DNA from 3 places in the Rossellomorea sp. GQ25 genome. Region 2 is predicted to be linked to each of the others. Evidence: riboswitches for the same ligand, from Rfam matches in the RefSeq annotation. Region 2 holds a riboswitch; each other region holds the start of a gene.

What was found. A riboswitch is a leader RNA that binds a small molecule or an ion and turns the genes downstream of it on or off. The one in region 2 is predicted to bind lysine.
Region 1: another riboswitch for lysine. It lies ahead of lysA (diaminopimelate decarboxylase); the one in region 2 lies ahead of AC6CIB_RS14670 (aspartate kinase).
Region 3: another riboswitch for lysine. It lies ahead of AC6CIB_RS12835 (Na+/H+ antiporter NhaC family protein); the one in region 2 lies ahead of AC6CIB_RS14670 (aspartate kinase).

What each region holds. Positions count from the first base shown of each region.
Region 1 is NZ_JCAXEQ010000002.1:226,264-237,316, reverse strand. It holds gene AC6CIB_RS06940 (sigma-70 family RNA polymerase sigma factor) at 1-460, shown strand, start outside; gene AC6CIB_RS06935 (DUF4179 domain-containing protein) at 441-1,841, shown strand; gene AC6CIB_RS06930 (DUF2935 domain-containing protein) at 1,896-2,684, opposite strand; lysine riboswitch at 2,836-3,012, shown strand; gene lysA (diaminopimelate decarboxylase) at 3,126-4,412, shown strand; gene AC6CIB_RS06920 (S8 family peptidase) at 5,374-9,099, shown strand; gene AC6CIB_RS06915 (ABC transporter ATP-binding protein) at 9,175-10,080, opposite strand; gene AC6CIB_RS06910 (ABC transporter permease) at 10,081-10,770, opposite strand; gene AC6CIB_RS06905 (response regulator transcription factor) at 10,944-11,053, shown strand, end outside.
Region 2 is NZ_JCAXEQ010000004.1:253,548-264,600, forward strand. It holds gene sdhA (succinate dehydrogenase flavoprotein subunit) at 1-1,148, opposite strand, end outside; gene AC6CIB_RS14660 (succinate dehydrogenase cytochrome b558 subunit) at 1,220-1,828, opposite strand; gene AC6CIB_RS14665 (YslB family protein) at 2,181-2,618, shown strand; gene AC6CIB_RS14670 (aspartate kinase) at 2,714-3,952, opposite strand; lysine riboswitch at 4,144-4,322, opposite strand; gene uvrC (excinuclease ABC subunit UvrC) at 4,753-6,522, opposite strand; gene trxA (thioredoxin) at 6,974-7,288, opposite strand; gene AC6CIB_RS14685 (electron transfer flavoprotein subunit alpha/FixB family protein) at 7,497-8,477, opposite strand; gene AC6CIB_RS14690 (electron transfer flavoprotein subunit beta/FixA family protein) at 8,520-9,293, opposite strand; gene AC6CIB_RS14695 (enoyl-CoA hydratase) at 9,427-10,197, opposite strand; gene fadR (fatty acid metabolism transcriptional regulator FadR) at 10,219-10,806, opposite strand; gene AC6CIB_RS14705 (long-chain-fatty-acid--CoA ligase) at 10,941-11,053, opposite strand, start outside.
Region 3 is NZ_JCAXEQ010000003.1:401,782-412,834, forward strand. It holds gene sufB (Fe-S cluster assembly protein SufB) at 1-375, shown strand, start outside; gene AC6CIB_RS12805 (DUF72 domain-containing protein) at 530-1,372, shown strand; gene AC6CIB_RS12810 (sulfite exporter TauE/SafE family protein) at 1,394-2,218, shown strand; gene AC6CIB_RS12815 (bifunctional metallophosphatase/5'-nucleotidase) at 2,246-3,598, shown strand; gene AC6CIB_RS12820 (YunC family protein) at 3,655-3,957, shown strand; gene AC6CIB_RS12825 (HD-GYP domain-containing protein) at 4,676-5,788, shown strand; gene yunB (sporulation protein YunB) at 5,848-6,612, shown strand; lysine riboswitch at 6,692-6,873, shown strand; gene AC6CIB_RS12835 (Na+/H+ antiporter NhaC family protein) at 6,989-8,554, shown strand; gene AC6CIB_RS12840 (sodium-dependent transporter) at 8,905-10,431, shown strand; gene AC6CIB_RS12845 (methionine/alanine import family NSS transporter small subunit) at 10,433-10,540, shown strand; gene AC6CIB_RS12850 (M23 family metallopeptidase) at 10,588-11,053, opposite strand, start outside.

The DNA of each region.
Region 1 (11,053 bases), on a different contig from region 2:
GAAGCTGTACCGGACGGCATTCCTGTATGTGAGAAATAAAGAAGATGCCCTGGACGTTGTGCAGGAGACGGTTTTTAAGGCATTTACGTCGATATCCCGGTTGAAGAATCCGGAGTATTTCAGTACCTGGCTGATCAAGATCCTGATACATACGGCATACAGCTATCTAAAAAAGCAAAGCAGACTTGTCCTGACGGGGGATGATTTTCTCGACAATGCCCTCATTACAGAAGAAACGGATGTAGAGGGGCGGATTGACTTGATCACGGCCATGGCATCCTTGAATCAGCACTATCAAACAGTCATTATCTTATTTTACTTCCAGGGTCAGTCGATCAAAATGATTTCCGAAACAATGGATACGCCTGAAGGGACGGTTAAGACGTATCTTCACCGTGCAAAAATGGACTTGAGAAAGCTGTTGGAAGGAGTGAATCAGTATGGACAGAAAATGGTTTGAGGGAGAAATGGATCACATCGAAGTACCGAAAGATGAGGTTTTTCAGGCGATTTCAACTGGAATCGAAAAGGGAAGAAAGCAAAAGGTCCGAAAAAAAACGGTTAAGGTAAGTGCAGCTTTCACTACGGCAGCAGCCTCCATGGTTCTCATATCAGGCTTCCTATTCGCGCCTGTGAACAATGCACTGGCTAAACTACCCGTACTTGGTGGGATTTATGAAAAAGTCGGGTCTGAGGTCGGAAAAGAACTCTATTCAAGCGATAAAGTCACCGAAGTCAATCAGGCTGCCACTTCCAACGATGTGGATGTGACGATTACAAGTACGTATTATGACGGAAACATCATCGGGGTCACCTTTAAAGCGAAAGGTGATAATTTATCCATTGAACATATGGATGAAGGAAACCGTCCGGTGAGCGGCTATAGCTATCACCTCTTCGACGGGAAGGATCAGAATCAATGGGGATCAGGAAGCTCAGGTCTAAAAAAAGATGGAGATGAATTCGTAGGTTCGATCGAGTTCTACCGGGATGGAAAGGAACCGCTGGAGGACTTCACACTTCCATTAACGTTCACCCATATGGCTGATGTAAATGGCACCTGGTCTTTTGACGTACCGGTGAAGCGGATTCCGTCTGAAACCATCGAAACAACCGCTAGGACAGAATCACCGGACGGGAAGTTCGAGCTGCAGATGACATCGGTGAAGAAGGGGAAAGCCACGACCACCCTGGAGTATACCTATACAGTAGAATCGGAGAAGGATTCATTAAATCTTATCGTGTTCGATGACCTGGGGAACCGGCTATCGAAGTCCGGTGCTGACATAATTGAAACAAAGAAAATAGATGGGAAGGTTCAAAAGACGGTCCGGGAGCTATTTAGGAGTAAACTCAGTGACAAGGCACGTTCGTTGAATGTCCAGGCAGATATGGAGCGTGCGGATGAAGATGCCATCAACTCATTAAAGGCTTCCCCTCCATTCCAGGTGAAGAGCCCTCGTTTCGGTTATCAGATCAGGGTTGAAGATATCCAAAACGCAAAAGGGAAGGTGACAGTTGATTTCACCATCGATCATATCAAAGAAAAACAATTTCGATATGACATTTTAGAGAACTTTGCTCAATTTGTTAAGTTGATCCCATCAAAAGATATTAAAAGAAATGTCAAGGATGAACTGGATTATAATGAGATGTTGAATCATATGCTCAGAAGTGCTAAAACGAAAACAGTGGATAAGGATACCCTCCGTTTTCAATCCACTTTTGCATTACCACAGGATGCCAACCTTGAGGACTACTCACTAATCGTCCCATTTGAGACATTAAGCATGAATGATAAGCCAGTCAACTTGAAACCTTTCGAAATAAAACTGGATTAAGAAAAATCCCCGGAATTTGAATTCCGGGGATTTTTTATGAATAGGGTTCAGGAACTAAAGCCGAGGCTTTGTAGGATCACAGTCAGGATCTTGCTGGCTGGTTGCTTCTGCGAGTTTCGTTAAGTAATAGCATTCTTCCCTCAGCATATGATCGGCCATTAAAGCGGCGAAGGTACCGAGTGCGGCCTTGCTTAATTCCAATTCTTCAATTTCATCCAAGAATCCCATAAACAGCTTCATCTCAAGTTTTACATCGTCATTGAACCGTTCGAGGGCAGGGAAGTGGCTCACTTCTGTCCGCAGGAATCCTGCCATTTCAACGGCCTTTAAGTAAAAGGCTTCAAAATCCGTTGTGAATTCATCACTTTGCTTCTTGATTTTTTTTTCAACTCGGTCCATATTGTCGGAGATGGCTCCAGCATGCCCCGCCGCATCTAACAGCCAGAGGAGGTGGTGGTGGAGCTCGTGGAAAATGGGCGGTTTTTCACCTTTGGTTAAGTACTTCAAAACGCGGAGGTATTCTTCGAGCTCATTCACCATATGATTTAGGAATGTGGGGCCAAGACCCATGCTGATATCCCCTGTTAAATGACGTGCAATCAGTTCAAGTTTGAATTTCCTGAAGCGGCGACTAACCTCTTCTGCCTGCCTGCTTAAAGAAATATCGGGATTTTTTTTCGAGCGTACCAGCAGTTGATCCCACTCCTCTTTAAACGTATTGGCGGCAGTGATGGATTCTTTTTCTTTTGGAGCCAGGGAGTCATGGATAAACCGGGCATGATCTCCAAGCACCTGCAGCCAAAAACCATGTTCAAATCGAGCGGCTTCTTGATAATTTGACATCTATTATCCTCCTAAAATAGTTTCCTTGTATATGTATTAAAAGAATGGTGAAAAAATGTCCTCCTGGTCGTCCATCGTAGGGAGACGAAAAAACATTGACAACCATTTCAAGAGGATGATATAGTAATTCCAATAAAATAATAGATCACTCTCTGATAATAGAGGCGCGAGTATGATGAGTACCTTCTTTGAGAATAATGGATTCTGAGATAAGAAGAGAAAGGCAGATCGCCGAAGCAGAAAATAGCCAATTCTATTTTTTGTTGGGCCAGCATTGAAGAAATGTTGGACTGTCACAATGAAAAAGTTGTGGAGAACTATTGAAGAGATGTTAATACATAATCTTCATCATGTCTCCGAATACTGATGATAAACCGTATGAGCATCGCTTCATACGGTTTTTTTGTGTTTTTTTAGAGAGAGTCAAAAGGAGTTTAGGATATGAGTACAGTTGATATGAATGTTCGTGGAGATCTTGAAATAGGGGGAATGAGCACGGGTGATCTGGTGGAAACCTATGGGACGCCATTAATGGTCTACGATGAAGGAATGATCCGTGAGAATGCCCGACTGTTCCGGAATGCATTCAAGGAAAGTGGTTTGCAGTACCAGGTCGCCTATGCGAGTAAAGCGTTTCTATGTAAAGAGATGGTACGACTTGCGGAACAAGAACATCTCTCCCTGGATGTCGTGTCCGGTGGGGAATTGTATACGGCACTGGAGGCGGGATTTCCCACTGAGCGCATTCATTTCCACGGGAACAACAAGTCGGAAGAGGAGCTCATCATGGCTCTTGAAGCTGAGATCGGCTGCTTTGTCGTCGATAGTTTCCTCGAGCTTGAGCTGCTTCATGACCTGGCCAAGGAACGCGAACAGCAGGTTCAAATCCTGATCAGGGTCACGCCTGGCGTGGAAGCCCATACCCATGAGTACATTACGACGGGACAGGAGGATTCGAAATTCGGATTCAGCATTTCCAATGGACAGGCGAATACAGCGATTCAACTTGCTATCCGCAAGCCGTACTTCTTATTACTCGGGTTGCATTCCCATATTGGTTCTCAGATTTTTGAACGGGAAGGGTTTGATCAGGCCATTCAAGTACTGGCTGATTTCCTTCAGCGAATCCGCATCGAGTATGATGTGACGATGCCGGTGCTGAATATAGGCGGAGGATTTGGTGTCCGGTACACGGAAGAAGACCAGCCCCTGCCGATTCCAATGTATGTGAAATCGATTACCGATAGTGTGAAGACCTATTTTGCAAAGAATGAATATCTGCTACCCGAAGTATGGGTAGAGCCGGGCCGAAGTATGGTGGCAGAAGCGGGAACCACCTTGTATAAAGTTGGTTCAAAGAAAATCATCCCTGATGTTCGCACATATGTAGCTATTGACGGGGGAATGACGGATAATATCCGTCCCGCCCTCTATCAGGCGAAATACCATGCGGTCCTGGCAAACCGACCACAAGAGGAATGCACGGAGCTTGTGAGTATCGCAGGAAAATGCTGCGAATCCGGTGACATGCTGATTTGGGATCTGATGCTTCCGCCGACGAATTATGGTGATATACTGGCGGTGTTCAGTACAGGAGCCTACGGGTATTCAATGGCGAGCAATTATAACCGTATTCCCCGTCCGGCGGTTGTGTTTGTAAAGGATGGGGAATCACGGATCGTAATTGAACGTGAATCGTATGCAGATTTAGTTCGGAATGACCGGTAAATAGGGAGGTCTTTCCTTTCAAATTGAAATTTAACTATCTGAATGACCATTATTCAGTATGGCATTTGGAGTGTGAAATTATCATCTTTACCCGATTTTCCAAAAGGTTTAAAGCTATTTTTGCTGAAGAAATGAACAAGCAAGCTCTTCTGTAGCATAAACTGCTCAAACAATCCCGCACAGGGGAAAGAGGGTTTCAGTCGATAAGTAAAGGGTTCGTATATTGGAATGGGTACTAATTCCCACCCTGAAAGTCCATACCCCAAACAACATCTGTATAAAAAGAATTCAAAGAAGGCTGCGTCTAATGAGATGCTGCCTTCTTCTTTTTTGTCTATTCTTAAACCCTCTTCCTAACGTTTTACAAGTAATGGATGAACCCAACTTTCAAAATGGTCTCCCCACTATTATTCTGTCTTCAAATAGGGAACAGGAATACGACTTTTTTAATATAATTTCATGGGACTTTAGGCAGGTTTAGATATGCTGGTTTGGATTGTATTCATCGCTCACCAAATAGTGATCTGAAACTTATCCAGACAGACTTTATACAACGGAATTATGTCCTTCAATTGCTCCCTTAAGTTGTTACAGAGTCAGAATGGCTCAACCCCTTCTTATATCTTTTTTCATAAATAAGTTGAATGGAATCCAATGGTCACTTTAAGACTAGTTCTTTACTCCTGAAAAATAACCCCAATTGAGAAATGGCTGTGCTGAGACTTACAATTTAATTAACCCCAGACCTACAAAACTACTCCTAGAGAAACAAGTTTGCATCCAGAGATAGGCAAACGACAATATAATTTGGGAGGTGACCTTTGACAGAATCTGAACCAAGTAGTCTATTTCTATATCTTAATTTTATAGGACTACATACCTTCTTTATTTTATCCTCAGCAAGAATCTACTCATATATGAATCAATTAACAAATGACTTTAACAGAATAGGAGAATGTTCATGAAAAAGCTTAACGTGAAACCACTTCTCGTTGGTTCGATTGCTGCGACGATGATTTCAGGTTCGATGTTCCAGGTAGATGCACTTGGTATCTCTTCCAACGGGAAGGAACTCGAGGAGTCTAAGGTTGATAAGAATGAAGCAATCAAAGGGGAACATACCATCACTCTCATCACTGGTGATGTGGTAAAGGTGTCGACCCTCCAAAATGGCAAACAAATGATCAATGTAGAGCCTGCTGAAAAGAATGGTGAAGGTGTCAGGGTCATGACCATCAAAGATGACACATTCGTATTCCCGAACTCTGCCATGCCTTATATGGCCGCAGGAAAAATGGATGAAGATTTATTTAATATTACGAAATTGATTGAGTACGGGTATGATGATAAGAATCAAGCGTCTGTACCTGTCATCGTAGAATACAAAGAAACAAAGGCTAAGGCTTTCTCAGCAACTCCGGCCCCAAAAGGATCCAAGAAAGTAAGAGACTTGGAAAGCATTAATGGAGCGGCCCTTTCTGCACAGAAAAAGCAGGCAGAAACATTCTGGAAAGATGTCACCGTTCAAAGTGAAAAGAAAGAAACGGAGAAAGCACCCCTATTTGAATACGGGGTCGATAAAATCTGGCTGGATGGCCGTGTAGAAGCAGCCCTTGATCAAAGTGTGCCGCAAATTGAAGCGGATGCCGCTTGGGAACAAGGCTATACAGGAGAAGGAGTCAAGGTGGCGGTTCTTGATACTGGAATCGACTCTGAGCACCCGGATATAACGGGTCAAATTGATGAAGCCGTAAGTTTTGTGCCTGATGAAGAAGTAAAGGATGTCAATGGTCACGGGACCCATGTTGCCTCCACCGTGCTTGGGACAGGTGCAGGTGATGGTAAACATAAAGGTGTCGCACCTGATGCCCGTTTATTGGTAGGGAAAGTTTTAAGTGACCAAGGATATGGGCAGGATTCCTGGATCATTGATGGAATGGAATGGGCTTCTGAGAATGCTAAAATTGTCAACATGAGTCTTGGAAGCGATATGCCGAGTGATGGAACAGATCCAATGGCAGAAGCGGTGAATAGATTGACAGATGAGAATGGAACCTTATTCGTCATTGCTGCCGGTAACAGAGGAGGGGAAGGTACGATTGGTTCCCCAGGAGCAGCAGATTCAGCATTGACAGTTGGGGCAGTGGATAAAGCGGATGAACTGGCGTATTTCTCATCAAAAGGTCCACGCTATGGAGATATGGGGCTAAAACCTGATTTATCTGCTCCTGGTGTAGGGATTGTAGCAGCTCGTTCTCAATATTCCGATGGAACCGGAGATTACAAAAGTTTAAATGGTACATCAATGGCGACTCCTCATGTTGCGGGTGCAGCTGCCATTTTAGCCGAAAAGCATCCTGATTGGGACGGCACTACATTAAAACAAGCTCTAATGAATACGACAAAGAAGCTAGATGGTTACCAACCTTATCATGTCGGTACAGGCAGGGTGGACATAGCAGCTGCCCTGGATTCACAAGTTAGAGCAACAGGATCGGTCTCATTCGGATTCTTTAAATGGCCTCATGATCAAGCATCTGCAGTAGAAAAGGTAGTGACCTATACAAATGATAGTGAGGAAGAAATCACTCTTGAACTGGAATCAACCTTTACAAATGCGGAGGGAGAAAAGGCGCCAAACGGTATGCTGACAGTCTCTGATCAAACCGTTACGGTTCCGGCAGGCGGAACGGTGGACGTGAATGTAACACTCGATTCCACACTTGGCGAAACAGGGTCCCGCTACCAAGGATTCCTGACAGCTAAAAAGGACGGAACAGAACTTGTACGCACGACGATGGCGATGGTCAAAGAAGAGGAAAGATATCCTCTTACATTGAATGCAACCGATCGTGACGGATCGAAAGGACAGGCTTATGTCGTACTGTTCAGTGAAAAAATGGAGCCAGAAGTAGTGGGCGTCGATGGAACACTCGAGCTTCGACTGCCGCCAGGCACTTATTCCGCTATGTCACTCATGGATGTCGATGTGGATACGGATCACGCCGGAGTAGCCCTTGTTGGAAATCCGGAAGTAAAGCTGAACGGTCCTAAAACTGTCGAGCTTGATGCACGAAAAGCGAAGGAAATCAAAGTAGAGGTACCGAAGAAAGCAGAAGCGAATTATCGACGTATGGAGTACCATCAAACCATCGGTGACATGCCAATGACGAGTTTATATTTAATGCCAGTGTGGATTGATAAACTATATGCCGTTCCGACCAAGGAAGTGAAAAGTGGATACTTCGAGCAGCTGACACGCTGGCGCCTGACCAAGCCACTATTGACGATCAATTTTAAAGGAAAAGAATTGGATGACATCCCGTTAGCAGGAAGCACCTTATTGGATGGAAAGTATAATCTGTCCACCGTGTATGCCGGAAATGGAAGCACTGCAGACTTTAATCGATTGAAGGCAAAAGGAAAGGCTGTCGTAGTGGATCGAAATGCAGAAGTGAGCGTTTCACAACAAGCTACAAATGCCGCAGTTGCAGGAGCAAAGCTTGTCATCATTGTGAACAATGAAGATAAAGAATTCAGCCAATACGCTGGTACTCCGGAGTATACGGACAATCCACTTACCGTTGCTTCTATCAGTAAAAAAGAAGGAGAGAAGCTCGTAAAATCAGTCCGTTCAGGGAATGTAAGGCTGCAGGTGGAAGGATCCGTTGATTCTCCATATGTGTATGACCTAATGGATGTCCATAAAGGATCCATTCCGAAAGACTTGACCTATGCACCAAAGGGCAAGGACTTAGCGAAAATCGACACCCGCTACAATTCACCAGTTGAAACTGATGGAGGAGAATTCCGTTATGACCTTCGTCCACATACAAGAGGAGCGGTAGGTTTCCTTCAAAAGGTTTCACTTCCAAGCGCCCGTACTGAATATGTATCGGCAACAGAAGACACAGGCTGGTACCATCAGGCCAATGTACTCGATGAGGGATGGCAGGTCCGTCAACCTCTGATGACGTATACAAAAGGACAAAAAATCACAGAGAACTGGTTCTCACCGGTCGTCCGACCAAGTCTTGGAGACGGATACTGGGCACCTAGAAGACAAGGGGATTCTCTTCAAATCAATGTCCCTGCATGGGCTGACGGAGGAAAAGGAAACACCGGGGGTACGGAATACAATGTATCTGTCCAAAACCAAACCTCTCAATTATACAAAGGGGACACGCTACTGAAAGAAAGCAAAGGGCAGGCATTGAATGCATTCGATATCTTACCGAAAGAACGTACCCAATTCCGATTCGTCACAGATGCCATACGGGATGAAAACCGCTGGAACACATCCACCCGCACCCATTCGGAATGGACCTTCTGGACGGAAGAAACAGAGAATTGGATGGAAGACCTCCCATTCCTGATCCTTGATTACAAGGTGGATACTGATGTCAACGGGGATGCCCTGGCGAACCGCCCGACAACTCTTGAGCTATCCGTCGGCAAGGTGAAAGACGCGATCGGCTATGGAAATGTAGAAGGCGCTACCTTAGAAGTGTCCTTCAACGAAGGCAAGTCATGGAAGAAAGTGAAGCTGAACCGTGACGGAGACATATTCAACGCAACAATCAAGAATCCTAAGAACGCAACAAATGTTTCATTGAAGGCAAGTGCTTGGGATGATGAAGGAAATAAGATCACGCAAGAAATTATTAAGGCTTATGGATTGAGATAATATTATAGGAAGAAGATGCCTCATTCATTTTAAGGCATCTTCTTCTATTCATATAAGTTTTAAGGTAGGGTTGATCTATGCCTCCAAAAAAATTTCCTCTAACGAAGGTTCTTCTACTTCAACCCGCAATACGTCCACTTTCATTTGATTAAGGGCACGGATAATCTCAGCGATCTTATTTTCGGAATTTATATTCAGGACGAAGTGAGTTTCCGTTGCTTCCAAATCAGTGCCGTTTGACCCCAGCCAATGATACAGGTTCACTTTTTCTTTTATCGGTATGGAGGAGTGTTTCACTTTTAACGTAATAGTAGATCGGTAGAACGACCTTAGTTCATCGATGGTGCCGATTTTGACAATCTGCCCGTCCTTCATGATGGCCATTCTTGTGCAAATCTTCTCTACCTCATCTAAATTGTGAGACGTCATAAAAACGGTTTTTCCATCTGATTGCAATTGTTGTATCAACTTCTGGATTATAATCACCGATTCTGCATCTAATCCTGAAGTAGGCTCATCGAGGAAGATGAGTTCAGGATCATGAATGATAGCCAGGGCGATACCAAGTTTCTTTTTCATTCCAAATGAAAATTTGGATGTTTTTTTATGGGCATGTTTTTCAAGACCGACCTTCTTCAAGACGTCTATACACTGTGACTTCGATACTGGCCTTCCTGATAAAGCGGACAGCATCCGTAGATGTTTGACAGGAGTCCGGGAGGAGTAAAATGTTACATAATCAGGCATTACGCCGATTTTCTTCTTTACTCTGTCATTAGGTCCTTTCTTTCCAAGGAGGAAGTACGACCCTGATGTAGGATGAATAATCCCAGTCAGTGTGTTTATGAAGGTGGATTTTCCTGCACCGTTCTTTCCTAAAAATCCAAATATCTCTCCTTTCTTCACAGTGACTGTGATTCCTTTGACAACGGGAGATGATCCATAGGACTTTGTTAATTGCTGAGTTTCAATGACGTTCATTTAACATTCCTTCCTTCTGAACAATAAGTGTGTCAATCCAATCATCAATCCGGCCAGCAGCAGGATCACCAAAAAGGTAAAGTCCTCCCGGTTTAAATAATAATAAGGGTTCAAATACTTCATCCAGCTGAACCAGGGGTTGGAGGTGAAGACCAACCAAAACGATAACGCAGGAAACATCAATCCGAGGATAACACCAAGAAACATCGTAAATGCAGGTTTCGGTATTAGTGTGGATACTAAAAGAGTGAAAGCAATTTGATAAGTTAGCAAACTCATTAACTGTGAAAATATAAATAGATCAAAGCGATGAGAAAAAATCACAATCAGCACGTGGGATACCACTATACATGCAAACCAAAAGGTCCAGATCCCTAGAAACTTCCCGAAAACAATCGAGGCTCGGGATGTTCTTGAAACGAGAAATCTCATCGTTCTTTCATGTGTCTCTCTGTTTATCGTATCGTGGGAGAGTCCCATGATGAATAGTTGGCCAAAAAATACGACCAATACTAACAATCCAAATACATGAATGTTTTCGGCTTCTTTGGGTGAAAGTTCTATATCGCTCACAAGAAGGGTGGAAAACTTCGCTGAATAATAGGAGGTGACCAATAGGATACCGATTATAATCAGTGATTTAACCCCTGTAAATAATTGAAGAAATTCTTTCCTTGCTATAACGTACACTCGCTTCCCCATCCTTTTCATTTGAAATAGTGTGTCTTTTATCTGTCTAACGTCATTATAACGTTCAACTCTTAATCTCTACGAAAATCCTCCTTAATTTTTCCTTAATTATTAAATATTGAGAATTGAGGTGTTATGATATGGGATAGATCAGAGTGAATAGGAGAATGACCATGAAAGAAGCCCGACTATTAATTGTTGATGATGAATCAGCTCTTATACATATGCTTGAAACCATTCTGAAAAAAGAGAACTTCCCTACCATCGATACAGCATCAGTGGC
Region 2 (11,053 bases):
CCGTGCTGAGAATAATCACACTCACCAGCAGCGAATAAACCAGGGATATTGGTCATTTGATCATAATCTACCCATAGTCCACCCATTGAATAGTGAACCGCAGGGAAGATTTTCATTGGTACTTTACGTGGGTCATCACCCATGAACTTCTCATAGATTTCGATGATTCCGCCAAGCTTAATATCAAGCTCTTTTGAATCTTTATGAGATAGATCCAGGTAAACCATGTTTTCACCGTTAATACCAAGCTTTTGATTTACGCACACATCAAAGATTTCACGTGTTGCGATATCACGGGGTACAAGGTTTCCGTATGCAGGATACTTCTCTTCAAGGAAGTACCACGGCTTTCCATCTTTATATGTCCAGACTCGTCCACCTTCACCACGGGCCGATTCACTCATGAGACGAAGCTTATCGTCCCCTGGAATGGCTGTCGGGTGAATTTGAATGAACTCACCATTTGCATAGTAAGCACCTTGTTGATATACGATCGATGCTGCTGAACCTGTATTGATAACAGAGTTGGTGGATTTACCGAAGATAATTCCAGGTCCTCCTGTTGCCATGATGACTGCATCAGCTGCGAACGATTTAATTTCCATCGTTTGAAGGTTTTGAGCAACGATTCCTCTTGCCACTCCTTCATCATCCACCACAACGCCAAGGAATTCCCAACCTTCGAACTTATTCACTAGCCCTGCTACTTCATGACGACGAACCTGCTCGTCCAACGCATACAATAATTGTTGACCAGTCGTAGCTCCAGCGAAAGCTGTTCTATGATGCTGCGTTCCACCGAAACGACGGAAATCCAGTAATCCTTCCGGTGTACGATTAAACATTACTCCCATACGATCAAGTAAATGAATAATCCCCGGTGCCGCTTCAGTCATTGCTTTAACAGGCGGTTGGTTCGCTAAGAAATCCCCACCATATACTGTATCATCAAAATGTTCCCAAGGAGAATCTCCTTCTCCCTTGGTATTAACGGCTCCGTTAATACCACCTTGTGCACATACAGAGTGAGAACGCTTAACGGGTACCAGTGAGAATAAATCTACTTGCGTTCCTTTTTCTGCTGCTTTAATTGTGGCCATCAGGCCGGCTAAACCGCCACCGACAACGATGATTTTGCCTTTACTCATCGTGACTCACTCCTTTTCCTACCATACTTCAGAGCATTTATTTAATCTATTAGACTCGTATCTATTTCTTCTTATACGAAGGCAAAAATTGCACGCATACCGACAACCGATAACGCTACAAAGATTCCGATCGTAACATATGTAGCAATTAATTGAGAACGAGGTGAAACTGTAATTCCCCAGCTCACGCAGAATGACCATAAACCATTCGCAAAGTGGAAGATCGTTGAAAGAACACCCAGCACATAAAACCCTAGCATAAATGGATTAGATAAGATGTTTTCCATCATTTGAAAGTTCACTTCAGCCCCAAATGCTGCTGCTACTCTTGTTTCCCATACATGCCAAGTAACAAAAATAAATGTGATTACTCCAGACACACGTTGAAGTAAAAACATCCAGTTACGGAAATAACCAAACTTACTTGCATTGTTCTTAGAAGTGAATGCAATGTAAATTCCGTAGATTGCATGGAAATACAATGGAAGGAAGATGATAAAAATTTCAAGGAAATAACGGAAAGGTAGACTTTCCATGAAGTGTGCCGCCTGGTTAAATGATTCTTCCCCACCAGTGGCAAAATGGTTCACGACTAAATGTTGTGTTAAAAATAATCCAACTGGAATAACACCTAGCAATGAATGAAGCCTGCGATAATTAAATTCTCGATTTCCAGCCATGATTTACCCCCCTTAATGATAAAATATGAATTCGTTTTCTAATGCATTTTTAAGAATGACTAGACGACGATACATATTTTATATTGTAACAATAATGTGACATGTTCATTTTACTCCCAAGGAGTGGAAGCGTCAAGAAAACGTATACATAAATTCGACAATACCGCAAAAATATTTTCAATATATTGATAACAGAAAAGGTGAGGTATTGTCTGGTTAAATGTTCGAAAATTCAAATAAATATCAAATAAAAGTTATATCACCAAAATATCCCAAGGTCATTTTTTCGAGGTATGGGATGATAAATCCCCTTTTCATGTATATAATAGTTTTATAGAAAGAGGGGATTTACTTGGAACAGAAAAAAGAAGAAGTACATCAACTGTCCGTTCCAATCTTCGGATATGAAATGTTACGTGACATATTGATTCCAGAAATTTTAGGAAAGCATACACCCGATATTTTATACTGGGGTGGAAAACAACTCTCTCGGAAATTCCCCCTTCAGTCATCAGAGGAACTGATATCGTTTTTCGCTGAAGCCGGCTGGGGAACTCTTGCACTTCTGGAACAAAAAAAGAATGAGATGACCTTTGAAATAAGCGGACCGGTGATAGAACGACGCGTTGCCTTAAAGTCGGATGTAACATTCAAACTGGAAACGGGCTTTCTAGCCGAACAAGTACAGTTACAAAAGAAATGTGTGGCAGAAGCTGCCGACGAACTACATAAACGGAGTCATTCAGTGAAAGTGATTGTAAGATGGGACGAGAAAGATAAAGTAGAATAGTCCTTACCGACATCCCTTTCATACTCTAATTAAGGGTTGCCCTTCAATTGATGGGGCAACCCTTTTTCACTTGTCCCGCTCTCTGCTACTGGGTATTATAACGTGACTTCTTCCATCTTCACCGCGTCCAGGTTAAATGCGGTATGTAGGACGCCTGCTGCTTTTTGCATATTTTTCTCGTCTACGACTGCAGATACTTTGATTTCAGACGTGCTGACCATTTTCACCACGATATCATTTTGAGCTAACACTTCGAACATTTCCGCTGCCACACCTGGATTTGAGATCATACCAGAGCCAACGATCGATACTTTTGCAAGCTCACTTTCATGTTCAACATGGGTGAATCCTAATTGCTCTTTGTTTCGTTCCAGAACGACAAGGGTTTCCTCCAGGTCTTGTTCTTTAATAGAGAATGATAAATTGGTCATATTCTGATCGGTCTGGCTTTGAATAATAATATCTACATTCAGATGATTTTTGGCTAAAGTGGTAAACACAGAAGATAGTCCCGTTAATGCGTTCCCTAGTCCAAATACAGTTACACGCGTTATTTCACCTTCAAATGCTACGCCTCTCACAATCAGGTTTTGTTCCATGCTTGCTTCCTCCTCAATATACGTTCCTTCAACTTTTTCAATACTGGATCTGACCTCTAACGGAATTTGATAGTTCTTGGCAAATTCCACTGCCCGTGGATGCAGGACTCCAGCCCCTAAATTAGCCAGTTCCAACATTTCATCATAGGAAATGGACGGTAACTTTCTTGCTCCTTTAATATAACGCGGGTCCGTCGTATACACCCCGTCTACATCTGTATAAATATCACAGCGCTCTGCTTTCAGGGCAGCTGCAATCGCAACGGCGGTTGTATCCGATCCACCACGACCGAGAGTTGTAATTTCCCCCGCTTCTGTCATCCCTTGGAATCCTGCTACGATCACAACTCTTCCCGATTGAAGGTGACTCAACATCTTTTCAGTATGAATATTGGTGATCCTCGCATTGCTGTGAACGGATTCCGTCTCGATCCCGGCCTGCCAGCCTGTGAATGAGATGGCATCGTGTCCGGATTGAATCAGGGCCATCGTGAGGAGTGAAATGGTGACTTGCTCTCCTGTAGATAGAAGCATATCCATTTCTCTCTTACTCGGTTGTGATGTAATTTCCCTTGCCAAACCAACAAGTGTATCCGTGGTTTTCCCCATGGCAGATACCACGACCACAACATCATTTCCTCTTTCTTTTTCTTCTGCGATTCTTGACGCAACATTTTGAATTCTTTCTACAGAACCTACTGAAGTCCCACCGAATTTTTGAACAATAATACTCACAGCTTCTCCCTCTTTCTCATTGAGTGCATCGTTACGACTCATTTTTTGATGGTGAAGAGTACAATCACAATCATCCTAAACGTTCATGGAACAGGTTCATCACCTGCGCTGGATAATAAAAAAAGCAATGAGAATAATATCTCATTGCTTTATGAACATACAGCAGAACATACAAAATAGGTTCATGGGCATTGTGAGATAGCTCTCCAAGATTGAATCATCTTGACAATCCTACATTTCTTAAACGTAGAACCAGCGGAATCAGCATGAGACCAAAACCACTTCGGCGAATCTCCCCTTTCCAGGCATCTCAACAGAGCTCATACTCCTCTTTACCTGTACTTTTGAAGCTCGCACCTCTATCACCACTTTAAAAAGTGATAATGTTATAAATTTTCGTTAATTATAGCACATAAGAATTTGTGATTCAATGCACATTTCCAAATTAAATTCATTTTAATTATTGTTTCACGTCGTAAATTCTGTTGCTATTTTGTAGGAGCGATTAGTGGTTGATTTCCGCTCCAGGTGCTCGCTTTCCGCGGGGCGTGAGTTGAGCCTCCTCGGGCTTCGCCCTGCGGGGTCTCAACTGTCCAGCTACGGGGCTTAGGGGCTCGAGGTCATAAGCCAAGTCTGCCAAAAAGGCAAAGAGCGCCTTTCCGGCAGACTCGTCTTATGCTTGTCGCCCCTAGGCAAAGCCCCTCGGCTTTTCGTACTTTCCCGCTATTCCCGCAGGAGTCGAGCACCTTCCACTCCAATCAACTATCATAATCAACTGCATTTACTGTTTCTAACATCCCCTATTTCAACTTCTCCACCAATACCTTAGCAACAGCTTCTGGAATCCCTATCTCAATAAATTCCTCAACCGTTGCTTCCTTGATCTTCTTCATGGAGCCGAAGTGTTTTAATAGCTGTTTCTTTCGTTTCGGACCAATCCCATCAATGTCATCAAGAGTCGACTGGAAGGCGCTCTTTCCTCTAAGCTGTCTGTGGAACGTAATGGCAAATCGGTGGACTTCATCCTGGATCCGCTGCAGCAAGTAAAATTCCTGGCTTCTCTTTTCAAGAGGAACAATTTGCAAGGGATTCCCATACAGCAGTTCCGACGTCTGATGCTTATCGTCTTTCGCAAGGCCGCCAAGCGGGATATCCAACCCCAACTCATTCTCAATGACATCCCTCGCCGCTTCAATCTGCCCTTTTCCCCCATCGATGATAATGAGATCCGGTAAAGGAAGACCATCTTTTAAAACTCTCGTATACCGTCTGCGAACGACCTCCCTCATGGAATCATAATCATCAGGGCCTCTCACGGTTTTAATCTTATACTTTCGATACTCTTTCTTCGCCGGTTTCCCGTCAAGGAATACGATCATCGCAGACACAGGGTCCGAACCTTGAATATTCGAGTTATCAAATGCTTCGATCCGGAAAGGAGTATAAATGCCCATATGCTCCCCAAGACGTTCTATCGCCTTAATCGTCCGTTCTTCATCTCTTTCAATCAGAGCGAATTTTTCTTCAAGCGCCTGCTTCGCATTTTTCTCGGCAAGCTTGACCAACTCTTTCTTCTTTCCCCGTTTAGGCTTGGTGATTTTCACCTCTATCAGCTTAGCAGCCAGTTCTTCATCAATCTCCTCTGGCAAAAATAGTTCCTTTGGCTTAAAATGATTGGATTTCGAATAAAACTGACCTAAGAAAGTCAGAAATTCGTCCTCGGGTTCATTGTAGAGAGGGAAGAGTGACACATCCCGTTCAATGAGCTTTCCTTGACGCACAAAGAATACTTGTACACACATCCAGCCTTTATCTACGGAATATCCGAACACATCCCGATCAGTGAAATCGGTCATGGTCATCTTTTGCTTTTCCATTGTCGCCTCAATGTGAAGGATTTGATCACGAAATTCCTTCGCTCTCTCAAATTCCAGATTCTCTGCTGCTTCCTTCATTTTCACCGTTAATTGATTCTTGATATCTTTGTATCCGCCATTCAGGAACTTGGAAATTTCGTCAGTCATTTCTCTATATGTGTCTTTGCTTACTTCTTTGATACAAGGAGCCAGACATTGACCCATATGATAATACAAGCAGGCTCTATCAGGAAGGGTAGTGCATTTTCGTAACGGATACAAACGATCCAGAAGTTTTTTCGTTTCATTAGCGGCTCCTGCGTTGGGATACGGACCAAAGTATCGGCCTTTCCCTCTTTGGACTTTGCGGGTCGTAATAAGTCTTGGGTGCCTCTCGTTCGTTAATTTGATAAACGGATAGCTTTTATCATCCTTTAACATGACATTGTATTTAGGGTCATATTTTTTGATCAGGTTCATTTCAAGCACAAGGGCTTCCAAATCAGAAGAGGTCATGATGTACTCGAAGTCCTCAATTTCACCTACCAACCGTTGAGTCTTGGCATCATGAGAACCGGTAAAATAAGAGCGCACACGATTCTTCAATACTTTTGCTTTACCCACATAAATAATCGTACCTTGTCTGTCTTTCATCAAATAACATCCCGGTTGATCCGGTAATAGAGCTAATTTATTTGTAATGGTAGGGTTCATCGTCTCTCTCCTCTCTTGTCTGCCCATTTATAGACGGTGATGGTTGAATGAACAGGATCGAATCACTCCTGTAAATGAGAAATGATTAGACTTTTTCTGTTTAAGCACACTGGTAGCTTGAGGAAATTCAGTGTGGTAAAAGACCGTTCACCTTTAATTTTAATCACTTTTAATTTTTCTCTCCAAATAAAAAACCAACTCAGTCTGAAATTCCTTCTTAGCCTATTGTAAGGCTTTCAATGAATGGATTCCAATCAGAAGTTGGTTTAATGGGTTAAGCATTTATATTTTTCATACGATCTGATTTTTTTGATTGCCATAGAGTGAGGCGGCTTGGTCAAAGACAACAAGTATCAGGGCTGATTAACCAGGATCTAGCTGTCTGATAGATATTTTAATACAATATAAAACCGGGGCTCACAAATCGAGCCCCGGTGTATAAAAGATTATCTTATACGTGTTTGTTTAATAGTTCAGCAAGTGCTTCCTTAGGTTGGAATCCGATTACTTTATCAACAACTTCACCGTCTTTAAGGACAACTAAAGTCGGGATACTCATAACCCCGTATTTACCTGCTGTTTCCTGGTTTTCATCAACGTCAACTTTGATGATTTTTACTTTGTCGCCCATTTCTCCATCTAACTCTTCCAGTACTGGAGCGATCATCTTACAAGGTCCACACCAAGGTGCCCAGAAATCCGCTAATACCAGTCCAGAATTTGTTTCAGTTGAAAATGATTGATCAGTAGCGTGTGTAATTGCCATTTATATGCGCCTCCTAAAATCTTTGAATGTAACGTTAGTATATCACCGTTTTTTTTGTGATGCTATTAATCTGCTCGTAGGTAATATTCCCTTCAGATAACGGAATATACAGGGTAGAAAAATAGGAGCAGCCATCCGGCTGCATCCTTATTTTTACTACATAATATGTTCATACCCTATAGACGCTACTTTAAAACGTCAATTGAATTTAAGAAGAGGATACTTTAAGCTTTTTAAACTCTTCAGTCAGCATCGGCACCACTTCGAACAGGTCACCCACGATTCCATAATCCGCTACATTAAAGATGTTCGCTTCAGAATCTTTGTTGATCGCAACGATGACTTTTGAATTCGACATACCCGCTAAATGCTGGATAGCTCCAGAAATACCACATGCAATATAAAGGTCAGGTGTTACGACTTTACCTGTCTGACCAATCTGCAGGGAATAGTCACAGTAGTCGGCATCACATGCTCCACGAGATGCTCCTACAGCTCCACCAAGAACATCCGCCAGTTCTTTAAGCGGGTTGAATCCATCTTCACTTTTCACTCCGCGTCCTCCGGCGATAATGACTTTCGCTTCAGATAGGTCAACACCTTCGCTTGCTTTACGTACGACTTCTTTAATGATTGTGCGTAAGTCTTTAATATCAACGGAAAGGGAAGAAACTTCTCCTGTACGTGACTCATCTTTCGCTAAAGGCTCGATGTTATTTGGACGGATCGTCGCAAAAATCACACCGCCAGTCACAATTTTCTTTTCAAATGCTTTCCCGGAATAAATCGGTCTTGTGAAAACGAGGTTCCCGCCAGCTTCTTCAAGATCAGTTGCATCAGAAATCAATCCTGTGCTTAGCTTACTGGCCACTTTAGGAGACAAGTCTTTTCCAAGTGCAGTATGTCCGAAGATGATTCCTTCAGGCTTCTCTTGCTCAATAACCGATAGAACTGCTTGTGAATATCCATCTGACGTATACTGCTCCAGTTTATCATCTTCCACAACCACTACTTTATCAGCACCATATTGAATCATTTCATTGCCTAAAGCGCTTACACTTTTGCCGATTAGAACTGCTACAACTTCTCCGCCTTCAGATACTGTTTTACCTGCCGCAATCGCTTCAAAGGAAACATTACGTAATGATCCGTCCCGAACTTCTCCAAGTACTAATACTTTTCTCGCCATGTTAAATACCCCCTGAATGTTAGTTATTACTACTTCTTAGCCTTATATAACTTTCGCTTCATTGCGAAGAAGTGAAACAAGCTCTGATACTTGAGCATCCAATTCGCCTTCTAATACTTTACCCGCTTCCTTCTTCGGTGGAAGGTAGATTTCAATTGTTTTTGTCTTCGCTTCTACTTCATCTTCGTCTAAATCAATATCATCCAATTCCACTTCATCTAAAGGCTTTTTCTTCGCTTTCATGATTCCTGGAAGTGATGGATATCGTGGTTCGTTCAATCCTTGCTGTGCCGTTACCAGTAGAGGTAGAGATGTTTCAATTACTTCTGAATCCCCTTCTACGTCACGTGTGACTGTTACCGTTCCGCCATCCATTTCTAATTTCGTAATCGTTGTTACATAAGGGATATCAAGCTGTTCTGCTACACGTGGTCCAACTTGTCCAGATCCACCATCGATCGCAACATTACCTGCCAGGATTAAATCTACTTCCTGTTCTTTTAAATAGTGGGCAAGAATTTTGGCTGTAGTGAATTGATCACCATGATCAAGGTCATCCTCTGTGTTGATCAGGACTGCTTTATCTGCACCCATTGCCAGTGCTGTTCTCAGTTGCTTTTCACTTTCTTCTCCGCCAACTGTCACAACCGTCACTTCTCCACCATGTGCATCGCGAACTTGAATAGCTTCTTCCACGGCATATTCATCGTAAGGATTTATGATAAATTCAGCTCCATCTTCAGCAATTTGACCGTTTTGGATCGAAATTTTCTCCTCAGTATCAAACGTTCTTTTCAAAAGTACATAGATGTTCATGCGTAAGTCCCTCCTAATAATGTAAACATTCTTTCCCTTAAAAAGATTTTGACAATTTAACCCCTTTGAATGGGCAGCTTGAACATTCAAGACTGCCCCTCACTAAGAGTTTACTATATTACAAGAATGTATTCTAGCCTTTAAAGTGCGGTTCTCTCTTTTCAACAAACGCTGAAATACCCTCTTTGGCGTCACGAGATACAAATACCTCACCGAAAAGATCCGATTCTCTCATTACGCCTTCATAGAATCGGTCATCTTTTGTATAACTTAACAGCTCAATGGCTGCTTTCATCGCCCCTGGGCTCTTCTTCGCAATCTTATCGGCCATTTTCTTCGCTTTATCGAAGAGCTGATCTTCAGGATATGCTTTATTGGCAAGTCCCCACTGTACAGCTTCTGTTCCGCTGATTGGCTCACTCGTTAATAGCATTTCTGCCGCTTTTGCTCTCCCTACCAATTTCGGCAAGCGCTGAGAGCCTGCAAAACCAGGTACAAGCCCTAGCTGAAGCTCCGGTAGACCGAGCTTTGCATTCTCGCTAACCAATCGGATGTGACATCCCATTGCAAGCTCCAATCCTCCGCCTAGAGCTGCGCCATGGATTGCTGCAATGATCGGCTTTGAAAAGTTCTCCATTCGCTCAAAAACGTCTTGGCCTTTTTTCGCCAATTTAGAGAATTCTTCACCCGTTTCAATCGTTGTGAATTCTTTAATGTCAGCTCCTGCAGAGAAGAATCGCCCCTCACCCTTCAGTAAGATCGCCCGTACTTCAGCGTTTTCTTCAAGCTCATCCAGAACTGCATCGATTTCTTTAATAAGTCCACTGGCTAAAGCATTAGCAGGAGGTCTTTGGATTAGAACCGTTGCTACCTTTCCCTCTAATGACCATGATAAACTTTCCATCTCTCATCCCCCTAAACTAATTTAGTTCCTGCCGCCACACCCATGAAGTAATAGTTTGTGAATAGCAGGGACTTGAGCTACTAAGTCATATTTCTGATCGTTCATCACCCACGTTGTCACCATTTCATCCAGAGTCCCGAAGATCATTTGACGAGCCAGCCGGACATCCAGATCACTTGAAAACTCTCCGGATTCTATTCCGCTAATCAGAATTTTATCTACTAATTGCAGATATCCTTTTAATACATCGTTGATTTTTAAGCGGATATCCTTATTGGATTGCCTGAGCTCCAGTTGTGTCACAATCGCTAGATGGTGATCATCCGACAGAATTTTACAATGATTTTCAATCATCACTAATAATTTCTCTGAAACTGTCTGTTTTCCTGCTATAACTTCCTCAATTTTTTCTACAAAAAGTACCATTTTTTCTTTAAACAACGAAATCAGGATATCTTCTTTATTTTTAAAATAGAGATAAATCGTTCCATCAGCGACTCCAGCCTGCTTCGCAATCTTGGATACTTGTGCCTGATGGTAACCATTTTCAGCTATAACGATCACAGCAGCATCGATAATTTGCTTGTATTTAGGTTTATTTCGTTTCATAAGTTCTTGACCTGCCTTAAGTAAATATGAATGATTATTCATTCATATTTTATAATAAAAGGTTACTCTTTACTTGTCAAGAAGAGATGCCTTGTCCCATTATACAGCAAAAAGAAAAAGCCAATGGTATTCATTTAACTTGTTTTCTGTTCTTCTTCTATCTTTTGGCGCTCTTCTTCTACAAGTGCTCTGCGTAATATTTTTCCTACAGCCGTTTTCGGAAGCTCTTTTCTAAATTCATAAATCC
Region 3 (11,053 bases), on a different contig from region 2:
ATTGTTTCTAAATCCATCTCCAAGCATGGTGGTAAAGTAACGTACCGTGGAATTGTACACTTTGGCCGCAAAGCGGAAGGCGCACGTTCAAACATCGAGTGTGATACGCTGATCATGGATAACCAATCAACTTCTGATACGATTCCTTACAACGAAATTCTTAACGATAATATCTCGTTAGAACACGAAGCAAAGGTATCAAAAGTATCTGAAGAACAATTATTCTATCTTATGAGCCGAGGTATTTCAGAGGAAGAAGCAACAGAAATGATCGTAATGGGCTTCATCGAGCCATTCACGAAAGAACTTCCAATGGAATACGCAGTCGAAATGAACCGTCTGATCAAGTTTGAAATGGAAGGTTCAATCGGTTAATATGTCATTCAAACTCCCTTGATGTTTCATCAGGGGAGTTTTTTCTGGTTTCAATAAATATCACTACGGTTCTTCCTCAATCAAGCCCAACAAAAGAATTTCCATTTTCCTTATGATAAAATGGACATGTTCATAATAAAGCAGGTGAATGAAGATGATATACATAGGAGTAACAGGCTGGGGAGATCATGAGACCCTTTATGAAAATGCTTCCCCCAGGGACAAACTAAAAGAATACGGCGCTCATTTCCCCATTGTCGAGGTGGACACAACCTTCTACGCTGTCCAGCCTCTTCGAAATGCTGAAAAATGGGTAAGGGAAACACCCGAGGACTTTAAGTTTATAGTAAAAGCGTATCAGGGAATGACGGGACATCAGCGAGGAGAGATCCCTTTTGAAACAAAGGAAGAGATGTTTAGAGCCTTTAAAGAATCCCTTGCTCCGTACGTAGATGCAGGTAAATTAGCGATGGTTCTGCTTCAATTTCCCCCTTGGTACGATTGTAAAAAGGAACATGTTGACTATATCCGGTACTGCCGGGAGCAGCTAAAGGGATTTCCACTATCGCTGGAGTTTCGCCATCAAAGCTGGTTCAGACCGGAGTTCCGGGATAAGACGTTAACGTTTATGAAAAAGGAAGGATGGATCCATAGCATTTGCGATGAGCCGCAAGCGGGGGAAGGATCTGTACCACGGGTATTGGAAACCACTCATAAAGATGCCACTCTAATTCGTTTTCACGGCAGGAATCTGTACGGCTGGAATAAACCGAATGGGGAAGACTGGCGGGAGGTTCGTTATTTATATCGCTATAATCGTGTTGAGCTGGAGGAGTGGATACCGCATATTCATCATTTGCACGAAACCTCTGAAAATCTATATATTCTTTTCAATAATAATTCTGGTGGAGATGCCGCTGACAACGCAAAAGAGCTCATTGAATTATTAGGAATTGAATATGGAGGGCTTGCACCAAAGCAACTGGATTTATTTTAGCTGACAGGAGATGAAAGACAGATGGAATGGATCGTTCTTCTATCAATCGGACTTTTAGCAGGAGCGATAGGATCCCTCGTGGGACTGGGCGGAGGAGTCATCATTGTTCCTGCCCTTATCTATTTCGGTACATATACAAGCTTGATAGCGGGAATGAATCCTCAGACAGCTGTAGGAACATCATTGGTCATTATGATTTTCACTGGGTTATCATCCACCCTGGCTTATTTAAAGCATAAGACCGTTGATTATAAAAGCGGCCTGATCTTCTTTGCCGGAAGTGGGCCGGGTTCAATACTTGGAGCATGGGTAAACAAGGGATTGAACATGGAAAGCTTCAATTTATATTTTGGTATTTTCATGATTTTGATTGCCATTGTTCTCATGATAAGAAACAAGTTAAAGCCTATTGAGACATTCAAGGATGCATCTTTTCAACGGGAATTTACCGATCCGGGCGGAAACACCTTTCGATATGGATATCCTCCTGTATTAGGAGCTGCTATTGCCTTTGTAGTTGGATTTACATCTGGTTTATTTGGTATTGGTGGTGGATCATTAATGGTACCTGCAATGATCTTGATTTTTCTTTTTCCACCTCATGTAGCCGTAGCCACATCCATGTTCATGATTTTTCTATCGGCATTAGTCAGCTCAGGAACGCATGTCATGTTTGGCAATGTAAAGTGGTTGTATGCACTTGCACTCATTCCAGGCGCATGGATAGGGGCGAAGTTTGGGGCCTATTTGAATACGAAGCTTGAATCAAAAGTCTTAGTGAGTGTTTTACGGATTATATTAATTTTAATTGGAATTCGATTGATTTACCAGGGTATTACAGGATAACATACCTCCAATAGGAGTGAGCAAATAGTGAGAGAAACCATTCATATTTATCATACAAACGACCTTCACAGTCATTTTGAGCATTGGTCAAGGATTCGTGATTTTTTGAAGATGAGAAAACAGTGGCATTTAGATGAAGGGGAACCTGTTTATCTATTTGATATCGGAGATCATGTAGACCGCTGGCATCCATTAAGTGAAGCGACTTTAGGAAAAGGAAATATTGATTTTCTAAATGAAGTCGGCTTTGATGCTGTAACGATTGGGAATAATGAAGGAATTACACTGGACTATGAAGATTTAAACAGCCTTTATGAAAATGCAGATTTTCACGTGATTGTAGGCAATCTATTAGATCGCTCGTCGCAGCCGCCAAGCTGGGTCAAAACCGATCATATTTTTCAGACGAATAGTGGAATGAAGATTGGCGTCATCGGCTTGACGGCTTATTTCAAACCTTTTTATGAAGCTCTCGGCTGGAATATTACATCTCCGATGGATGAGCTTGAGAAATTGGTTCAAGAGCTTCACCACCAGGTGGATATGGTGATTCTTCTTTCCCATCTGGGGATTAGGGATGATGAGCTGATTGCAGCACGATTTCCCGAAATTGACGTTATCCTTGGAGCTCATACTCATCATGTGTTGCATCAAGGAAAAGAAATTAAGGGAACCATGCTGGGTGCAGCAGGAAAATATGGTCATTATGTTGGTCATATGATGATTGAGGTTGACACAGCCAATAAAAAGATTGTCGGCAAAAAAGCACAACTATATGAACAGCAGGAACTTCCCCCTGTCGAAAAGGAAAAACTGGAAAATCTCGTGTGGTATCAAGAGGGGGAGGATTTGTTAGGGGAAAAAGTAACCGAACTTGCCAACCCCCTACAAGTGGATTGGTTTAATCCTTCCCCACTTCCGAATGTGTTATGTGATGCTCTTGCTGAATGGTGCGAGGCTGATTGTGCCTTCCTCAATTCTGGCCTACTCATTGATGGACTGAATGAGGGGGCAGTGACGAAACAGGATCTGCACCGGATTTTGCCTCATCCCATCAATCCATGTCTTATCGAGATGAAGGGGGCAGAGCTGAAGGAAATCGTTAAACAAACATTTAATGAGGAATGGCCGCATATTCAAGTAAAAGGACTAGGGTTTAGAGGCAAGGTGATGGGCCGGTTTGTATATGCAAATATTCAATTCAAAGGTCATGAAATCTTAATCGATCACAATCCGATTGATTCAAAGAAGATGTACAAGCTTGCCTTACCTGATATGTTCACGTTTGGCCACTTCTTTCCAGACCTTCAAAGACTTGAAAAAAAATACTTTATGCCTGAGTTTTTACGAGACATCCTCCAGTGGAAATTAAAGCAGTAAATGTATCACCGTTTCCATCCTCACGTCATACATATGAGGGAAAGGAGCGATGACACATGATGAATGTATCTCCGATTACCATTCAGGGACATACCTTTTTAGCGATTTCTGTTGAACTGCCCAAAACCAATCTCCTCGTTGTGACGAGTGATATAGGATATATAATGTGTGGAGCACTGGACGTAGCGTTACTAAATGAGAAGTTGAAAGACAGAGGAATCATTGCAGGAAGAGCTGTCGGTGTAAAAACCATCGATCAGCTCCTGGATGCCCCTCTGGAATCCATCACCTATGAGGCAGAAAATCGCGGCATCACGCCAGGCATGATCGGCCGGGATGCATTGTTGAAAATGATATAAGTGTTAAGAAGGACCAGTTGCTTTTTTGAGAGCACTGGTTTTTTGTTGGGTGAATATCACCATTCGCTTTATATTCTTGGCTCTTTTCGCAAAAGATTGTTGTTTTGTAACATAAGATCTGCCAGAAGCTCTGTCAACAAGCGTGTGCTGGATGGTGAGGAGAACCGCTCTGCTTGCAGCTAGCGTTCGGCTGAGCCTCCTCAGCTTAGCCGAACGTGGTCTCGGCACGCCCGTGCTTCCGCAGGAGTCTACGCAGTTCCCCTCATCATCTATAAAAAAATTTCATGACAGTCTTAAAGGTAACAAAAGACAATCTAAAGAAAACAGAATTTCTATTACACAAGTGGAAATTGACCAATGGTCTCTTTTAAAGAGGTGGCAATTCAAAAAAACTTTTTATAAGAAAACATGCTGAGAAAGTTGATTGGAGCGGAAGGTGCTCGACTCCTGCGGGAGAAGCGGGACAGGTGAGACCCCGCAGGAGCGCAGCGACGAGGAGGCTCACCGCCCGCCTCGCGGAAAGCGAGCATCCTGTAGCGGAAATTCAACTACTGCTTTCTTCTGTAAAAAAGCCACAATGTTTACGAAAGAGCCATATTCTTTCATGAATAATTAACACTATATCAGGAAATACATCTTGCAAGAACGTTTTTATCCTTTATAATGGAGATACTAGGAAATTTTGTCGAAAAATGAAAGAATTACATAGGAGAATTCTATGAGGCTTATATCAACTAGGGCTTTGAAACCGGGCATGGTTCTAGCTACAACCGTATATAATATGAGAGGTCAAGCTTTAATTCATGATAACGTTCCGATTACAGACCGCATGATTTCCAGATTGCAGGAGCTTAGTATTCAGTATGTCTATATTGAAGACTCCCTTTCGAGGGGAATTCATGTAAAGGGAACTGTTTCGAGTAAGGTGAGACAGCAAGCTGTAAACAATATTGAGATGGCCTTTAATCAACTAAGCGCATCGAAAGCGCCACCTGGTGTGCTCGTGATTGAAGATAGTGCTAAGCAATTGAAGCAGGTGATTGATGTAGTCTTGTCTGAAGTAAAGGCGAATCATGATCTCCTAACCATTTTGACGGATGTTTTCACATATGACTCCTATATTTTTCATCATTCATTTAATGTGACTTTGTATACGTTATCCATAGGCCTGGAACTTAAACTGTCTACTAAACAGCTCGAGCAGTTAGGCGTGGGAGCAATTTTGCATGATATCGGTAAGATGCTTGTGCCGGAGGAAATTCTTCTGAAACCAGGAAAGCTGACAGAAGACGAATTTTGTGAAATCAAGAAGCATTCAGAACACGGTTTTGAGATTTTGCGACAGCTTCATTCTGTGTCCCTGATCATTGCTCACTGCGCGTACCAGCACCATGAGAGGCTTGATGGTTCTGGTTATCCACGAGGAATCAAAGGTGAGGATATCCATCCCTTTGCAAAAATCATAGCGGTGGCCGATGTATTTGACGCCATGACTTCAAATCGTGTATACCGGAAAGCCATGCTTCCACATCAAGCGCTGGAGGTATTATATGCAGGAAGCGGTACTCTGTTTGATACAAATGTAATTGAAGCCTTCAGATCTTCTGTGGCCATTTATCCGAACGGGATGGTGGTCGAGCTGAATGATGGCCGAAAAGGAATTGTGACCGATCAAAATAAAGGTGTAACGGATCGACCGGTGATTCGGATCATCGAAGAAGATGGACAGGAAATACAAACTCCTTATGCCATGGATTTAAGTACGGAATTAGATAAGGTGATTACGGGATTTGATCCGGATTATGAACCCCAAACTCTTAAAATTAAATAAATTTTTTGCGTTAAACCCCTCTTACTTTGCATACAAATAGCTTGTAAGGGGGGATTTTTTTGTCAAAGTTTAAAACATACAAACCCCGAAGAGGAGGGCCGCTGCCTTTTCGATATGTGATGATCATCACGATTCTATTCTTTATGATTTCGACTGGATTCGGATTGTGGATCATTAACAAAGGTTTGAAACCGACACTGCTTGCTTATGCTGAAACTCAAACCAGCAGGATCGGTACGTTGGTTATCAATAAAGCGATAAACAAAAAAATTGCTGATGTTCTTGATATTTCGGATATAACGGAAGAAGTGAAGAATACAGAAGGCGACATTGTTTCATTTAAATATAATACTCAGACCATCAACCGGGTTCAGGCAGAAATCACCAACTTAGTTCAGCAAAACCTACAAGAAGCAGAGGAGGGAAATTTAGAAAACCTTGAATTTATTACCGAAGTGGAAATCGATGAAGGAAAGTCTAAAGCAGCGAAGGGCATCACTTACTCGGTCCCTCTTGGTCAGGCGACCAACAACGTGTTACTCGGTAACCTTGGTCCAAAAGTACCGATTCGCTTTCATTCGATCGGAGATGTGCGTTCTGATATTAAAACTACGGTAGAGCAATTCGGGATTAATAATGCCGTTGTAAAAGTGTTTGTCGAGCTTGAAGTCAATGTCCAGATCATCATTCCATTTGCAACGAAAACGGAGACCATCAAGCAGGATATCCTGGTTGCCATGGGTACCGTTCACCTGGATGTACCACAGTTTTATAACAATGGTGGAGGGGAATCCAGTCCTTCTATTGAAATTCCCACAAATTAGTCAGGAAAAAAAGTTGTCAAAAGAATGATAGTTTGATATATTAATAAAGAAAATTTTATAACACACCACATCATCAGTCCGATGGGGTAGAGGCGCAGAGTTCAAGAGTAAGCTGTTTGAGAATGACAACTGTGAGAACAGATGAAAGGGAACTTTTGCCGAAGTAAATATGCATGTCGAATGTGTATTTGCTGGGGTTATCTTGAAGAAGGATAACACTGTCATTATAGGGAATCTCTATAATGGGGAGCTACAGATCGTGATGGAGCACTTAAATTACTTACTAAGGTAATGATAGCTTCTCTATCGTTGCCTTTTTTTATTATCCTCTGTCATGCTACGATGGTTCCCCCCTATCAAATAGGAGGAGGACATTATGGAAAACACGATTTACTCACTATTACCACCCCTTTTAGCCATTCTTATGGTTATACTTACGAGACGGGTTCTACTTTCACTGGGAGTAGGAATCGTTGCGTCTGCCTTTCTGTTAGCAGATTTCTCAATTACGAAAACATTCAGCTTTATGTGGGACGCCTTTAAAGGCATCTTTGTCGCCGATGGAGCACTCAACACCTGGAATGTCTATATTATTTTCTTCTTACTCATTCTTGGTGTCATCACAGCATTTGTGAACATTTCCGGCGGTAGCCGCGCATTCGGTGAATGGGCGATGAAACGTGTGAAAACGAGAAAAGGGGCGCAGCTTCTTGCAGCCGTTTTAGGTATCATAATTTTTATTGATGACTATTTTAACGCCCTTGCTGTTGGCCAGGTTTCGAGACCCATTACAGATCGTCACAAAATTTCACGTGCAAAACTAGCCTATATCATTGACTCGACATCGGCACCCATTTGTGTCGTTTCACCAATCTCAAGCTGGGGAGCGTACATTATCGGTATTATCGGTTCGATTCTGGCTGCACACAGTATCACAGAGTACACAGCATTTTCAGCCTTCGTTCAAATGATACCAATGAACCTTTATGTCTGGGCAGCTGTCCTGCTTGTGATCATGGTGGCTGCTAAAGGCTTGGACTTTGGAAAGATGAAAGAGCATGAAGTTAGAGCACTTGAAACGGGAGCCCTATATGATCCCGAAAAAGAGATTCCAGGCGAATTGAAAAATGATCTGCCTGTCAGCTCGAAAGGATCGGTAGGTGATCTTGTCTGGCCGATCGTAGCTCTTGTTATCGGCACGATTGGAATGATGCTCTGGACAGGATATCAAGCAGTTGGATCATTTGACATCCTGCCGGTTTTTGAAAATACAGATGTAACGAAATCATTATTATATGGTGGCTTGTTCGGGCTTCTCGTGGCGTTGATCTTCTTCCTTCGTCAAGTCAGCTTGAAAGGAATCGAAGGGAAAGCAGTTGGAGTAGCAGTAGTGGAAGGGATCAAATCCATGCTGCCAGCCGTTTACATCCTTATCTTCGCTTGGACGATCGTCACATTGATCGATCAATTGCAAACAGGTACGTATCTTGCGGGTCTGGTTGAACAATCAAGCTTACCTATGCAGGCACTTCCAGTCATCTTGTTCTTAGTTGCCGGAATCATGGCATTCTCGACGGGAACTTCATGGGGATCTTTTGGAATCTTACTTCCGATCGCCGGGGAAATTGCTGCAGCGACAGACGTAAGTATCTTACTTCCTGCTATGGCAGCGGTTTTAGCTGGATCTGTTTTGGGAGATCATTGTTCTCCAATCTCGGATACAACCATCCTTTCCTCTACAGGAGCAGGAAGCAATCATATCGATCACGTTCTCACACAGCTTCCATATGCATTAATCGGAGCGGTTGCTGCTTCAATTGGATACCTTGTATTAGGGTTCACTGGAAGCACACTGTTCGGTCTGGGTGTTGTGATCATATTAATCGTCGCATTCGCTTTTCTGTTTGGTGAAAAAGCAAAACCAGCTGTTTCAGAACAATAAGATGAAGAAGAACCAGGAGCTCATGAGCTTCTGGTTTTTTATATTGATAGTTATAAAAAAATAGTTTTGCAGGATGTCGATAAGCCAGAGTTAAAGATTATTACAAAAACCTTAGCGAGAAACTCGATTTCCACCTCCACCTTTCTAATCATCAATTCTTCATATTCCGACAAAATTCATATAGTGAAATAGTACCTGTCTTCAAATAAAAAATTCTTTCCAAAATCTAAAAATAGCTTTGACAATTGCTCTGGAACTAGCTATACTGACTGTAGATTATAAATAATCTGAAAATATAAAAATTTCAAATACCTTAAAATGGTAGTTGGAAAGAACTAGGGGGAACCAACATGGAGAATCGTGCCCAGTTTGGAACACGAGCAGGATTTATTCTAGCTGCTGTCGGGTCAGCAATCGGTTTGGGAAACATTTGGCGTTTTCCAGCAGTAGCGTATGAAAATGGTGGAGGAGCATTCTTTATTCCTTATTTATTTGCTCTTCTTACAGCAGGTATTCCATTATTAGTGCTTGAATTTACGTTAGGTCATAAATACCGTGGGTCGGCACCACTATCTTATTTCCGTCTTAATAGGAAATCAGAGTGGCTTGGCTGGTGGCAAGTATTAATCGCATTTGTCATTTCTACCTATTATGCCGTCATTATTGCATGGGCGATGTCGTACAGTGTGTTTTCTTTCAATTTAGGTTGGGGGAAGGATACGGAGTCATTCTTATTCAACGATTATTTGAAGCTTACGGTTGATCCTGGTCAGACAGGCAGTATCGTTCCTGGAGTATTCATTCCACTTGTATTGGTATGGGTGATTACATTGGGGATTCTTTTCAAAGGAGTAAAGAAGGGAATCGAAGTAGCGAATAAGATCTTTATTCCGGCACTAGTTATTTTATTCTTAATCATTGTTGTTCGCGCTTTAACATTACCTGGAGCATTGGATGGTTTAGATGCTTTCTTCAAACCGGATTTCAGCAAAATAGCTGACCCTGGTGTTTGGGTAGCGGCATACGGACAAATTTTCTTTAGCTTATCCATCGCATTTGCGATTATGATTACGTATTCCAGTTACCTTCCGAAGAAATCGGATATTACAAATAATGCATTCATCACAGGTTTCAGTAACTCAGGGTTCGAATTACTTGCAGGTATTGGAGTATTTGCTGCTTTAGGCTTCATGGCTCAATCTCAAGGTGTTGGGGTGCAGGAAGTAGTAAGCGGGGGAGTTGGATTGGCATTTGTGGTATTCCCGCAAATCATTAACGAATTCCCGGCTCTTAACGGTTTATTCGGATTCTTGTTCTTTGCTTCCCTGGTGTTAGCGGGACTGTCATCACTCATCTCGATTACGGAGACGTATGTAGCAGGGGTTTCTGAAAAGTTCGGAATTTCCCGTACGAAAGCCGTTCTATTCGGTGGGGGTCTTTCTGCGATCATCTCAATCTTATTTGCCACTCAGGGCGGATTACTGTTCCTGGATGCCGCAGATTACTTTATCAACCAGTTTGGTGTAGCATTCGTCGGATTAGTTGAAGTAGTAGTGATTGCCTGGTTCCTGCGCAAGTTAGGTACATTCCAATCTCACGCTAATGGAATCTCGGATATTCAGCTTGGCGCCTGGTGGAAAGTATGCTTAGGTGTCATCACACCAATCGTTCTTGGATGGATGATGTTCGGTTTATTCAAAATGAATTTATTAAGAGAATTTGAAACTGAAACTGGAAACTATGGAGGTTACTCTGATGCCTTCATCCTTTACAGCGGATGGTTTGTTGCAGGATTCGCAATTCTTGCAGGTGTTGCCTTCTCATTCAAACGCTGGAATGCCAAAACTGAAGCTGAAAGCTATAAGGAGGTTGGCTAACATGACTGGTAGTGCGATTGCAATGATGATTGTTGGAATAGTCATCATCTGGGGTGGATTAGCAGCTAGTATCATGAACGCTGTTTCCAAATCCAAAAAAAAGGTGTAAAGAGTAAAAAGATGAAGCAGACGATGGGATAACCATTGTCTGCTTTTTTAACGTTTTTTGCTTTTGATTCTGTCTTGCCGTTCCCACATTCGTAAGTGAGGGTAAGGGTCAAATGACCATTCCGTCAAACCATTATCCTTGTACATTCCGTAGTGGAGATGGGGAGGGAATTTCCCTGATGTTCCAGGGGGTCCGTATCCAGTGCTCCCAACACCACCAATAACCATTCCCGGTTCCACCACTTGACCTATATGAAGATCTTTAGAGAAACCACTAAGGTGGGCAAAATAATGATACGTATTATTAATGTCACGTATCCCGATACGCCAGCCTCCATACCGGTTCCATCCTTTCATCTCAATGATTCCATACGATGTCGCTCTTACAGGTACACCATAATCAGCAAAGAGGTCCGTCCCTTCGTGAATACGTCTTCCTCCCCAACCACGGGCATCACCCCAAGTGTTTCGGTAACTGTAGTTGAATCTGAGGGGAAGGGGGAAGGCTTTCTGG